4 regions of the Proteus sp. G2626 genome follow, and region 2 is predicted to be linked to each of the others. Evidence: predicted binding sites of a transcription regulator. Region 2 holds the regulator's gene; each other region holds the start of a gene.

Region 1 (3,223 bases), on a different contig from region 2:
ACCGCAAAGAATAAGCAGTGTATCTCCAGGTAAAAATGCGGCGGGTAATACCCCGTTTTCCAGCATAATAATAACAAAAAGAACAATATAGATAACCCATAACACATTAGGATTAGCCAACACCATATAATCGTGTTGCATTAATGCGTGAATTATCTCTTTTAATGTACTCATTAGCGAACTCGTATTAAAAAGACTTTATGTTCGTTATTCTAACGCAAAATAAAGATAACAGTTTGATTTAATCCCTGTGGTTCCACAGGGATAGATTTTTTTTAATAAAAAATTCATTATTTATTAGGAAATACGTAAAAACGCGCACTCTAGATCTTCAATAAGATCGTCTACATTTTCTAATCCGATATGGATGCGAAATAACGTTCCTGTAAATGTGGATTGAGTTTCATATTGGCGCATCGATTTAATATCATTGGGGTGATAACCTAAAATTAAAGATTCAAATCCTCCCCATGAAAATGCCATTTTAAATAATGAAAAGTTATCTAAGAAAAGTGAAAATTCTTCAGGCGTTAAAATTCTCTTTAAACTAAAAGAGAACAAACCGTTGCTACCGGAGAAATCACGTTGAAAATATTCATGCCCTGGGCAAGAGGCTAGTGCAGGGTGATAAACATTATCAACTAATGGGTGTTGTTTTAGCCAACGAGCAACTTCCAATGCACTTTGCTCATGTTGCTTCATTCTCACTGGTAATGTTCTTAATCCTCTCGCTGTCATATAAGCAGTATCAGGATCAACACATTGACCTAATAAATAGGTATTTTCTCGTAACTGCTCCCAACAACGTTCATTCGCTACAGCAAAACCTAACATGCCATCGGAGTGGCCATTAATATATTTTGTGGCAGATTGGATTGAAATATCGACATCGAAAGTAAGTGGTTTAAGCAGGTATCCTGCCGCCCAAGTGTTATCAATCATTATAATGATTTCAGGATTATATTGGCGAATCGAGCTGACTATTCCTTGTAGATCTTGAATTTCCATCGTGATTGAACCGGGGGATTCAAGAAAAACAATTTTTGTTTCAGGTCGTAGTAGTTGACTGATGTTTTTACCGATTAGAGGATCAAAATAGGTTGTTGTGACGGAAAATTTGCGCAAGATCTGATCACAAAAATTTTGTGTTGGATCGTAAGCTGATCCTGTCACAAGAATATGCGAGCCTTGCTCAACAAACGCGAGTATTGACTGTGTAATAGCTGCCGCACCCGAAGGGAAAAGTGCACAACCTGCACCTTGTTCTAATTCAGTTAGGGCTTCTTGTAAGGCAAAGTGAGTGGTTGTGCCTCGACGTCCATAAAAAAGTGTACCTTCAGCACGTTTTTTCGTTGCTTCACGTTTTTGTGCAACCGAATCAAAAATAACGGATGAAGTTCGTTGTATAATTGGGTTTACTGCGCTTTGGGCATATTTTTTATCTCGACCAGAAAGGAGGAGTGAGGTTTCTTGTTTTTTTAGCGTCATCCTTAATACCTTCTTTTTAATTGATGGTGTGTTTACTTCACGGTAATTCATTTTTTGGATAAGTACAAAAGACGATCGACATAGTTGATAAAATTTCACGTTACGTGAAATAACGATAATTTGTCTTAAAAATCGACAAATGAAAAAAAAATAGCCAAATAGTAATGATAATTACTATCAAAATGCTTCATGTTTGATATCATTTGAGCGTTTTCTCTTTCCTGATGGCAAACAGGATGATTGTAAGCGAACGATTTTGGGTAAGTAGTGACTGAAAAGCGTCATTACTGAATAAATAAATAGATAAAAAAGAGAGTAAAAGGCCAACTGATGCGTAATTTGACAGCTTCTATTCTATTGGCAATAGGTCTGACAGGCTCTGCTTTTGCGGATACGACTCCTGCCACACCAACCGAACAGCCAACTACTGCTGCCGTTTCTTCAACAGCTTCTACACAGGGAACTGCTACAACCGCAACACCGACAACAGACTCATCTGCTAATACAGGCAATGAAGTTAAAACGCCGGGATCTGAACCGGCTAAGCTTGAGGGTGAAAATACATCACTTACAACGGCTGAAAACGCAGAAAATACTCCGCCAGCGACAGAAAATATGTCATCACAAGTAGAGCCAGAAATGGTGACAGGGGGAGGATTTGCAGAAGATCTGTCCGTTATGGGCATGTATCGTAATGCCGATTTAGTCGTTAAGAGCGTTATGATTGGCTTACTGTTAGCGTCTATTGTGACGTGGGCATTATTTTTCGCCAAAGGAAGCTACTTACTTTCATTGCGTCGTCGATTAAGAAATGAAACAGCGCAATTAGTTGATGCTAAATCACTTAATGATGCTTTAGCTATTAGCAAAAAATTCGGTAATAAGAGCGCGACGGCTGATTTCTTTAATGATGCTGAATTAGAGCGTACTTACTCTCAAGAAAGTAAAGTGGCATCAGGCATTAAAGAACGTGTTGAAATGCGTATGGAACGTCGAGTTGCTGCTATTGTTCGTGAGTTAGGCCGTGGTAATGGCTACTTAGCTACTATTGGCGCAATTTCTCCATTTATTGGTCTTTTTGGTACGGTTTGGGGAATTATGAACAGCTTTATTGGTATTGCACATTCTCAAACGACTAACTTGGCGGTTGTTGCTCCAGGGATTGCTGAAGCCTTATTAGCGACTGCGATTGGTCTGATTGCTGCAATTCCGGCCGTTATCATTTATAACATTTTTGCTCGTATGATCGCAGGCTATCGTGGTGAAATTGGTGATATTGCAACAGGTGTGGTGACATTAGTTAGCCGTGACTTAGATATCGAAAACAGCAAAGCAAGGTAATGAATTATGGCAATGCGTCTTGGTGATGATTCAGGTGATGATAATGAATTACATGATATCAATGTGACGCCTTTTATTGATGTCATGTTGGTTCTGCTCATTATCTTTATGGTAGCCGCGCCTTTAGCTACCGTTGATATAAAAGTAAATTTACCCGCTTCAAGTGCAAAACCACAGCCTCGCCCTGAAAAGCCTGTTTATTTGACCATAAAGTCTGATAAGCAAATTTTCATTGGTGAAGAGAGGGTCACACATGAAACGATGGCTAATGTGTTAGATACCATGACACAAGCAAACAAGGAGACCACCATCTTTTTCCAGGCAGATAAAACGGTTGATTATGAAACGTTAATGGCTGCAATGGATTCGTTAAGAAAGGCGGGGTATCTTAAAG
Region 2 (3,223 bases):
TTTAAATCCTTTCTTTTTCATCCTTGTGCGTTTTTTCATTCTATGGCAAATTTCTTCTCATTCATTTTATCACTCCTTATTTATTATTCTGCATTTAATGTTATTTAATAATGCACGTTTTCAGGAAGAAGCATGTTAAAACGATTGGATGATTTTTTATTAGAACCTCCATTAAGGCCTTTTAAAGGTATAAAACGATTTATTGTTGAGTTTCTTTTTTTTGGTGTAAAAGAAGCGCGTTCTTGCTTATTTGCCGGTTTTTTCTTTTTTATTTTATTTACGACACCCAGTAAAGGAATATTAGGTATACCTCGTTATGATGTTTTACTTATTCTTGCTATTGCTTTCCAACTGTGGATGGTATGGGGAAAACTCGAAACATGGGATGAATTAAAAGCGATCTGTTTTTTCCATATTGTGGGTTTTGTTATGGAGTTATTTAAAACTTCGGCTGCGATAGGATCGTGGAAATACCCTGATTTTGCTTACACAAAGTTGTGGGAAGTGCCTTTATTTACAGGGTTTATGTATTCAGCTGTGGGGAGTTATTTAATTCAAGCATGGCGCTTTTTAAAAGTACGAATTGAACATTATCCACCTTATTGGATGGCAACGTTGGTCGCACTTGCTATCTATATTAATTTCTTTTCTCATCACTTTATTGGTGACTATCGTTGGTATTTAACCGCCTTTATTTTAGGTCTTTATGCGCGTAGTGTCGTTTATTTTACGCCTTATGACACAGAGCGAAAAATGCCACTATTATTGGCTTTTGTTCTGATTGGTTTTTTTATTTGGCTTGCTGAGAATTTCGGTACATTTTTTGGTGTTTGGCAATATCCCAACCAAATTGGTGCTTGGTCTGCTGTACATGCAGGCAAATGGGGCTCTTGGTCATTATTGGTCATTGTTACATTTACTATTGTGGTTCATTTAAAACATATTAAACAGAGTATCAGTGTGGCTAAATAGAGTTATTTTATCTTCAAATTTAGGGCAATAAAAAAGGAACTGTGAACAGTTCCTTTTTTCTACTGAGAGATTATCCAGAATGAATTATTTCTCATCATGTGCGTGGCTATCTTCTTTACAATTGCCTTCAGCACAGTGGCCATATAAATAAAGGCTATGATTGGAAAGTTTGATACCATGACGTTCAGCGATGTTTCTTTGGCGCACTTCAATCGCATCATCTGTAAACTCGATAACTTTACCACAATCAAGACAAATTAAATGATCGTGATGGTGTTGTTGAGTTAATTCAAATACTGATTTACCCCCTTCAAAATTATGTCGGGTAACAATACCAGCATCGTCAAATTGGTTTAAGACGCGATACACGGTTGCCAGACCAATCTCTTCACCGATATCGATGAGTTTTTTATAGAGATCTTCAGCACTGACATGATGGCACTCAGGATCCTGGAGCACTTCCAAGATCTTTAAGCGAGGAAGTGTAACTTTTAACCCAGCATTTTTTAACGCTTTATTATTGTCGGTCATGCGGATTTAATCCTGTTGCTAATGGTGAATTTAATTTTTGTGCTCACTAATAGGGTTTATTCATTAACGCTCGGGTGAATAAATAACCTTATTGATTATAGGCATGATATTTAAAAATAAACACCCCTACCTATCACACTATCTTAGCACACCATTGAATAATTATCATTCTCAATATTGAGTATTTATTTTATCCCAGAATTTCGTCTAGGCTCATTTCTTCTTTAATTTGAGCAACCCAAGCGTCAACACGCTCTTCGGTTAGTTCTGGTTGGCGATCTTCATCAATTGCAAGGCCGATAAAGTGATTATCATCTGCAAGCCCCTTAGAGGCTTCAAAATGATAACCTTCAGTTGGCCAGTGACCCACAATGACTGCACCACGAGGCTCGATAATATCGCGGATTGTACCCATTGCATCACAGAAGTATTCAGCATAGTCTTCTTGGTCACCACAACCGAACAATGCAACTAACTTACCCTCAAAATTAATATCTTCTAATGTCGGGAAAAAGTCATCCCAATCGCATTGTGCTTCACCATAATACCAAGTAGGAATACCAAGTAACAGAATATCAAATGCTTCGATATCTTCCTGACTAGATTTTGCAATATCATGAACTTCGGCATTATCCGCGCCCAATCGTTCTTGAAGCATTTTGGCAATATTTTCCGTGTTGCCGGTATCACTGCCGAAGAATATACCTATGATTGCCATAAAGTGAGATAACCTCTTTTATTCTATATTCGTTATACATCAAGATGTTGCATTATTGGCTACATTTATTCTCACTAATCACATACTTTGTATACTACTAGTGATTCATTTAACGCTTGCCTAGCTATACCTCGAAATATTTAGATTATATTTGTCTGTGTTTGAACAATTACTAGTGAAAAATAAGCTTCATGTTTTCATGATAGAAAACTAAAAAATGTATTTTGACGAAAATAGCAGGGTAATTCTGTCGAATTTGTGTGGTTTAGTTGCTAGCTATTCTCATTTTGATGCATTTTTAAGGCGTAATTTTGTGCTAATTGCTCTAGTAATATTTCTTCAATAAGTTCGCTACGACTGACATTTCTTGCTGTCGCCAACTCATTAAGTGCATTCACAGCGTCTTCATTTAATTTCAACTCAACTCGACGTAAACCATTGACTCTGTCTCGTCTTAATTGATTGCGTTTATTAATTCTAAGCTGTTCATCCCGAGAAAGCGGGTTTGTTTTAGGTCGCCCAGGTCTGCGTTCATCTGCGAACAAATCCAGTGTGGTGCGATCAGTTTGTTCTTTTGCCATAAATTTTGCTGTGAAAGGGCGTATACCAATGACTAAATTGCGAAACGCCCAATAATACCCCACATAGTGGCGTCCTGCCACTGCTTCCTGAGTTTAACCTATTGTCATTTGGTCTTTTTATCGACACATGGTGTGATTAAGTACAATAATTATACATTCAGGTAAGTTATTACTTTCTTAATGAGGTCATTTTAGGTAATTAATTAAACTTTGGATAAAAAACGACGAATAGCGTTAATAACCGTGTCAGGTTTTTCTGAATGTACCCAGTGCCCAGTATTGGCTACGACAAAAGCGCTAGCAAGCGGAAATTGATGTGCAATATCATGACGATATTCATCTAAGATGTAAGGTGATAAGCCACCACGAATAAATAACACAGGATAATGCCAAGCAGGAACGTTTTGCCAACCAATAATAT
Region 3 (3,223 bases), on a different contig from region 2:
ACGTCAATATGATGCTTGAAGTGGGCGAAAAAGTTGCCATTCTAGGTAATAACGGTGTGGGTAAATCGACGATGATTAAAACATTAGTCGGTGAATTAACACCAGATACAGGCCGTTTAAAATGGTCTGAAAACTCAAATATTGGTTATTATGCACAAGATCATGCAACTGATTTTGAAGTAGATATGACCGTATTTGATTGGATGAGCTTATGGATGAAACCAGAAGACGACGAGCAATCTGTACGTAGCGTATTAGGTCGTTTACTGTTCTCTCAAGATGACTTGAAAAAATCAGTTCAAGTTTTATCAGGTGGTGAAAAAGGCAGAATGTTATTTGGTAAGCTGATGATGCAAAAACCAAATATTCTGATCATGGATGAACCAACCAACCACTTGGATATGGAATCTATTGAATCACTGAATATGGCATTAGAACTCTATCAAGGTACTTTGATTTTTGTTTCTCATGATCGTGAGTTCGTTAGCTCATTAGCAAACCGCATTATTGAAATTACACCTGAAAAAGTGACTAATTTCCAAGGAACTTATGATGAGTTCCTCGCGAAAAAAGGTGTGATGCTTTAATTTCATAACATAGGTAAAGTGATAAATAATCAAAGGCTTGATAACTATATATCGAGCCTTTTTACTGTATTTTATTCCCTATTTTATGATTAATCTTATTTGTAAATTTCAATATCATTCATATTTTTATCATCTTTAATAAATTCATAGATAACTTTGTGTTTAAAAATAAGGAATACTTTATTTTGATTAAAAGATAAAGAAATACCATCATTTTTATATTTCTTCTCTATTTAAGTATTTTTCCAATAACTCAATCTGTGTTTCTTTATCTAAATCTGGTGGGAATAGCAAAGTGGTATGCAATTAAACACAGGGAAACTCCAAATTATTAAAAAATAATGATGCTATATTTTGTGGTGAACAGAGCAATTATTCACAATAAGTAGCAGAAATGTGGACTTTATGTTTAAGCTATAATGTACTACATCGTAGCACTTCTGTTGGTGGTCGCCTTGTTTGGATGAATACAATCAGTTAATTAACCCAAAAAATTATTATTTATAGACATTTTTGTATAAATTAATTTACCTTAGTACCTATTGTATGAATAATAGTGATAATAGTAATGATTATTATTCGGTGACCTATTGTGATTGATTTTTGTGCATTTAAATTAAAACCAGTGGCATTATTTTGTTCTGCCTCCCTTCCTTTTATTGCAGCAACACCGGCTTTTGCGGAAGAAACAGCAAAAACAGAGCAAGTTGAGAAGCTTGTGGTTAGCGCTCAAGCTCTAAAAGTAAATACTCTTTTGCAAGAAACACCTAAATCTGTTTCTGTCATTTCCCAAAAAGATCTCGAAACTCATGCTCCTCAAAAACTCGATGAAGCCTTACGTTATACTTCAGGTGTTGTTTCTCAGCCCTTTGGTGCTGATAACGATACTGACTGGCTTCGTGTACGTGGTTTTGAAGCGGCAACATATTTAGATAATAGTCGTCTCTTTCGTGATGGCTATTATACATGGCTACTTGAACCTTATGGTTTTGAACAAATTGAAGTGGTAAAAGGCGCTTCGGCCGTATTATTCGGTGAATCGACACCAGGTGGCGCGGTTAACGTTGTACAAAAGAAACCCAGCTTTAAGCCTCAAAATGAAGTATTTCTTGAAGTCGGAAATAATGACCAACGTGGGTTAGGTTTTGATGTTTCAAGTGCCACTGATGATAAACGTGTGCGCTACCGCCTTGTTGGGTTAATGAAAAAATCAGACGGAGAATTATCTCACACAGATAGTAAGCGTATTTACCTTGCGCCAAGTGTTGCAATTAATCTAACTGACAATACAGCACTGACCTTTATGGCAACCTATTTGCATGATGATGGTACACCTACCAATCCTTTCTTCCCTGCCGCGGGGACATTAATTTCATCTCCTTTTGGTAAAATTAAACCTTCAACGAATTTAGGCGAACCAGGTTACGATAAATATAAACGTACACAAATTTCGGCGGGTTATTTGTTAGAAAGCAATATCAATGATGTTTGGCGTTTTTCTCAACGTCTAAATTATGGTTATAACGATCTATTATTGCGTAGTGTCTATGCATTCCCTAATTCAGATATTGCTACAACAGAACTGAATCGTGGTGTTGTTTTCCGTGATGGTAAAAATCAAAGTATTTCTTTTGATAATAATGTTGTCGGTGAATGGGATACAGATAATTTCGAGCATACGCTATTAGCAGGGGCTGAATTACAATATCACCAAACCAAAGGTGATGAGCAAGATAATTACAACTTTGGTACGATTAATCCGTGGCACCCTGTTTACGGTAAATATACCCCTCTTGATCCTGCTAATAATGTCAATCGTACCATCGACAAAACACAATATAGCCTTTACTCACAGTATCAAACTAAATTTGACGATCGCTGGGTTGCAGTCGCGGGCGTACGTCAAGATTGGGTAAAAACAGAAAATAAAGCACAAGCAAAAAATGAGGACAAATCACGTACTGATAGTGAATTCAGTCTCAATACAGGATTAATGTATCTCGCAGATAATGGCCTGTCTCCTTATGTGAGTTATTCCGAATCTTTTGAAGTGATGAGCACCATCGACCCTGCGACTAACGATCTATATAAACCGTTAAAAGGTGATCAAATTGAAGCAGGGATAAAGTACACACCTGATTTTATGGATGGTTACTTCAATATTGCTTGGTTTGATATCACACAGAAGAATGCACTTGTTGCAAACCCAACGACTTTTGTTTCAACACAAACCGGTAAAGTGACATCTAAAGGCGTGGAGTTCACAAGTGAAATGCAATTAACGGAACGTTTAGCGTTAAAAGCCAATTATACCTATACCGATATGCAAACCGATGACACAGGTAATAAAGGTAAACAACAAGCAGGCTTAATTCCTAAACATACCGCATCTGCTTGGGGCAGTTACACTATTCCAGTTAATGGGACTCAAGATTTAATCTTAGGGACAGGTGTGCGTTATTTAGGTAAATCTAAAGATAATCCGAAGAGCAGTGATTTAACAGTACCAAGTGCAACATTATGGGATATGGCTGCAATCTATAACTTCAATAAACAGTGGCAATTACAGTTAAATATCAACAATATTCTTGATAAAGAATATCTCTCTGGTTGTGATTATTACTGTTATTACGGCC
Region 4 (3,223 bases), on a different contig from region 2:
TGATAAAATAACTATAAACACATCATTTTTGATTAATAGTAAGAGATAAAATCTTTTTTATTCTGTTATCACGATAAATAAACATATTAACAATCCTATAAAAAACCATCTTTTCTAGAAATAAAATAGAGTACTTGTTGAATTCAATTTCTAAAGTAATTATGATACCCGCCGCTTAGCACTTCACGTCTGTATTACTTTATAAAGACGTATATTGTATGTTACCTATTTGATTAACTTAAAAATTAAGTCTATCGCCCTATTAAATGGGGAAAGAGATCATTATGTCTTTTTAAAAAACATATTTTGATAATTTAGAATTATCTTAATTGCTAAGAAAGATCCCCTAAACTAGGCTTACGTATTGTTGCTACTAAATTAAGGATGAAGTCATGAATTGGTACTTAGAAGTTATTAAAAATAATTACGCTAATTTTTCAGGGCGTGCGCGTAGAAAAGAATACTGGATGTTTACCTTAGTAAATACCATTATTATTACCATCTTATATGCTATTCTAATTTCATCAATAGATATGAATACAGGTGAAATGAGTGGTTTAGGTTCAATTATTGGTATTGTTTTAGGTATTTATTCTTTAGCTATTATCGTACCTAGCCTTGCGGTGACTATTCGTCGCTTCCATGACCAAGATAAATCGGGTTGGATGTTCTTACTTGCCTTTATTCCTGCCATTGGTGGATTAATCGTTTTTGTCTTTATGTGTCTTGAAGGAACTAAAGGCGACAACAGATTTGGCCCAGATCCTAAAGCCTAATCTATTACTAACGTTATATCAAAATACAGTGAGTACATTAGTTTTAAGTTTACTCACTGTATTAATTCATTTTCTTCTCATTGTTACCTTTTATTACTCCCTGATTTTTTCTAATCACGTGTTTTCTCTTTAAATCTAATAACTTTTATTATTTCTTTGTTATTCTACTTTTATTGACAGCTTTTTTAAGCTCTTCTCTTACGTTATCAATCTTGATTTATTGCCTTATCTATTCATTAATTAATAAGTGTTTTCTGTATGAGTAGTTTGAGCCTAATCACACAATGATAAGTAAAACATACACCTAACTTTACTAAACCAATGTTAATGTTGATAATGACTATCATTATTAATTGAAAATGATAATATCTATATTGATAAAACAATTAAATGAGTCAGGTAAAAAAACGTGAGTAACTCCAAAACACCTCAAGAAAAAAATATTTATAAACCAGCACCTCCTCGCTTAGTTCAAGTAAAACGCATTACTGATGTCACTCCTGGAATGCGCTGTATTACCTTTACCAGTGATGATTTAGATACTTACCCTGCTGATACTGCGGGCGCACATCTGAAAATATTTTTACCCTTAGAAGGCCAAACTAAACCAACAGTACCCAGTTTTTCTGAAAAAGGCCCTAAATGGCCTGAAGGTGAACCAAGGTCGATTGTCCGCACTTATAGTGTTCGAGCCATTCGCCCAGAGCAGAAAGAGTTAGATATTGAATTTGCCGTTCATGAAGATGCTGGCCCCGCTATTCATTTTGCGCTAAATGCTAAACCAGGTGACTTTATTGGCATCACTAATCCGGGAGGGCCAGACCCTCTATTAGCGCCAGCTTCACATTATTATATGGCAGCCGATCCAAGTTCATTACCAGCCTTGATGGCTTTAATTGAAACCATGCAACCTAATGTTCGAGGAAAAGTCGTTATCCGAGTAGAAGACGAAACGCATCGCCAAGAAATTAAATGTCCTCGTGGTTTAGAGATAATCTGGTTGATTGGCTCAGTTGAAGAACAAACTCAAAACTTAATTAATGAATTTATGTCCTGGAAATTACCTGCTGAAGATGTTGCGTTTTGGATTGCCGGTGAAGATAAAATTATTCGTGCATTAAGGCGCCATATTCGCCGTGATAACGGCTATGATCGTAGCTTAATTTATGCAATCCCTTATTGGCGCTTTGGTTACGACGAAGAAGGCTATCACGCTGAACGTCATCATGTAATGGATAACGAAGATGTAAGCTAAACTATCAATGAAAGATTAAACGTTGGCTGTACAGGCTGCATATTCATTTCCTTAATAATATGCAGCCTTTTTTATTTTATACAAAAATTCTTATACCCAATTTAATCATTATAAGCAGCCAATACATGCTGACATAATGTAGAACGTACACAATCTTCTTGCATAAATTTAATTACCCCTACTCGATTATTGGCTTCAAATCGAATAAGCGCATCCGCTAATCCAGACGGTATATTAGAAGGTAAATCACATTGCGTAATATCGCCATTAACCACAACGGTGACATTTTCTCCCATTCTCGTTAGAAATAATTTCATTTGATTGACAGTGACATTCTGCGCTTCATCTAAAATAACAAATGCATTTTCAAAAGTACGGCCTCGCATGTAGGCAAAAGGCGCAATTTCGACTTTGCCAATTTCCGGTCGTAAACAATATTGCAAGAATGATGCGCCTAAACGTTTGACTAATACATCGTAGACAGGACGAAAATATGGTGCAAATTTTTCAGCAATATCTCCGGGTAAAAAACCAAGATCTTCATCTGCCTGCAATACAGGTCGAGTAACAATAATACGTTCTATTTCTTTATGAATTAAAGCATCTGCCGCCAATGCGGCACTGAGAAAGGTTTTTCCACAACCCGCTTCTCCCGTTGCAAAAATAAGATTTTGATGTTTAATCGCATTCATGTATTGGCATTGAGCTTCATTACGTGGAGATAACGCGCGTTCATCACGCTTTTCTCTCGCCATTCCAATCGTATCAATTTCCCCAAATCCTGGTAAAACCATGACATTATCTCGATGTGCTCCGTTACGTTGTTCTTTACGTGAAGTACGTTTATTTTCTCGGCGTAAACGTGTTGCTGCTTTTTGTCTACTCATAGTGGTATTTACCCTTGTTAGTCTTCAAAAAGTCATCGACATCTTTTATTGGTCACTTATTCATTTACCATGAGTCCCCTTTAGACTCTATTTAGTCGCAGAAAACAAAAAAACCGGCCACAATCCTGAACATTAATGCTCGGTTGTTGCCAGTTTTCTGTAAGTAACGAGATTTATCCATTGCTTCTGTCATTCATATTCCCCATCATGGAGTTAGAGTGAAAATTATCGAAGCTTTATGACAGTATAATGACAAAATAAAAATATTTTCAATACTAAAATCATTTATAACAAGTGGACTTAAC

What was found. Region 2 encodes Fur, which represses iron uptake genes when iron is present. Its sites were predicted from a motif close to ATAATAATGAGAACNACTATCAA; they were not measured.
Region 1: a site for Fur is predicted at 1,647-1,669, ahead of exbB (tonB-system energizer ExbB). Genes of this name have one in related genera too.
Region 3: a site for Fur is predicted at 1,144-1,166, ahead of GWJ05_RS13780 (TonB-dependent siderophore receptor). Genes of this name have one in related genera too.
Region 4: a site for Fur is predicted at 1,107-1,129, ahead of GWJ05_RS14725 (siderophore-interacting protein). Genes of this name have one in related genera too.

The regions. Positions count from the first base shown of each region.
Region 1 is NZ_JAABNH010000009.1:268,724-271,946, reverse strand. It holds gene GWJ05_RS05640 (DedA family protein) at 1-174, opposite strand, end outside; gene metC (cystathionine beta-lyase) at 298-1,488, opposite strand; gene exbB (tonB-system energizer ExbB) at 1,819-2,829, shown strand; gene exbD (TonB system transport protein ExbD) at 2,836-3,223, shown strand, end outside.
Region 2 is NZ_JAABNH010000029.1:74,543-77,765, forward strand. It holds gene GWJ05_RS16640 (DUF817 domain-containing protein) at 133-972, shown strand; gene fur (ferric iron uptake transcriptional regulator) at 1,057-1,503, opposite strand; gene fldA (flavodoxin FldA) at 1,694-2,221, opposite strand; gene ybfE (LexA regulated protein) at 2,494-2,802, opposite strand; gene ybfF (esterase) at 3,006-3,223, opposite strand, start outside.
Region 3 is NZ_JAABNH010000027.1:264,416-267,638, forward strand. It holds gene GWJ05_RS13775 (ABC-F family ATPase) at 1-587, shown strand, start outside; gene GWJ05_RS13780 (TonB-dependent siderophore receptor) at 1,180-3,223, shown strand, end outside.
Region 4 is NZ_JAABNH010000027.1:481,089-484,311, forward strand. It holds gene GWJ05_RS14720 (DUF805 domain-containing protein) at 393-776, shown strand; gene GWJ05_RS14725 (siderophore-interacting protein) at 1,186-2,031, shown strand; gene phoH (phosphate starvation-inducible protein PhoH) at 2,133-2,918, opposite strand.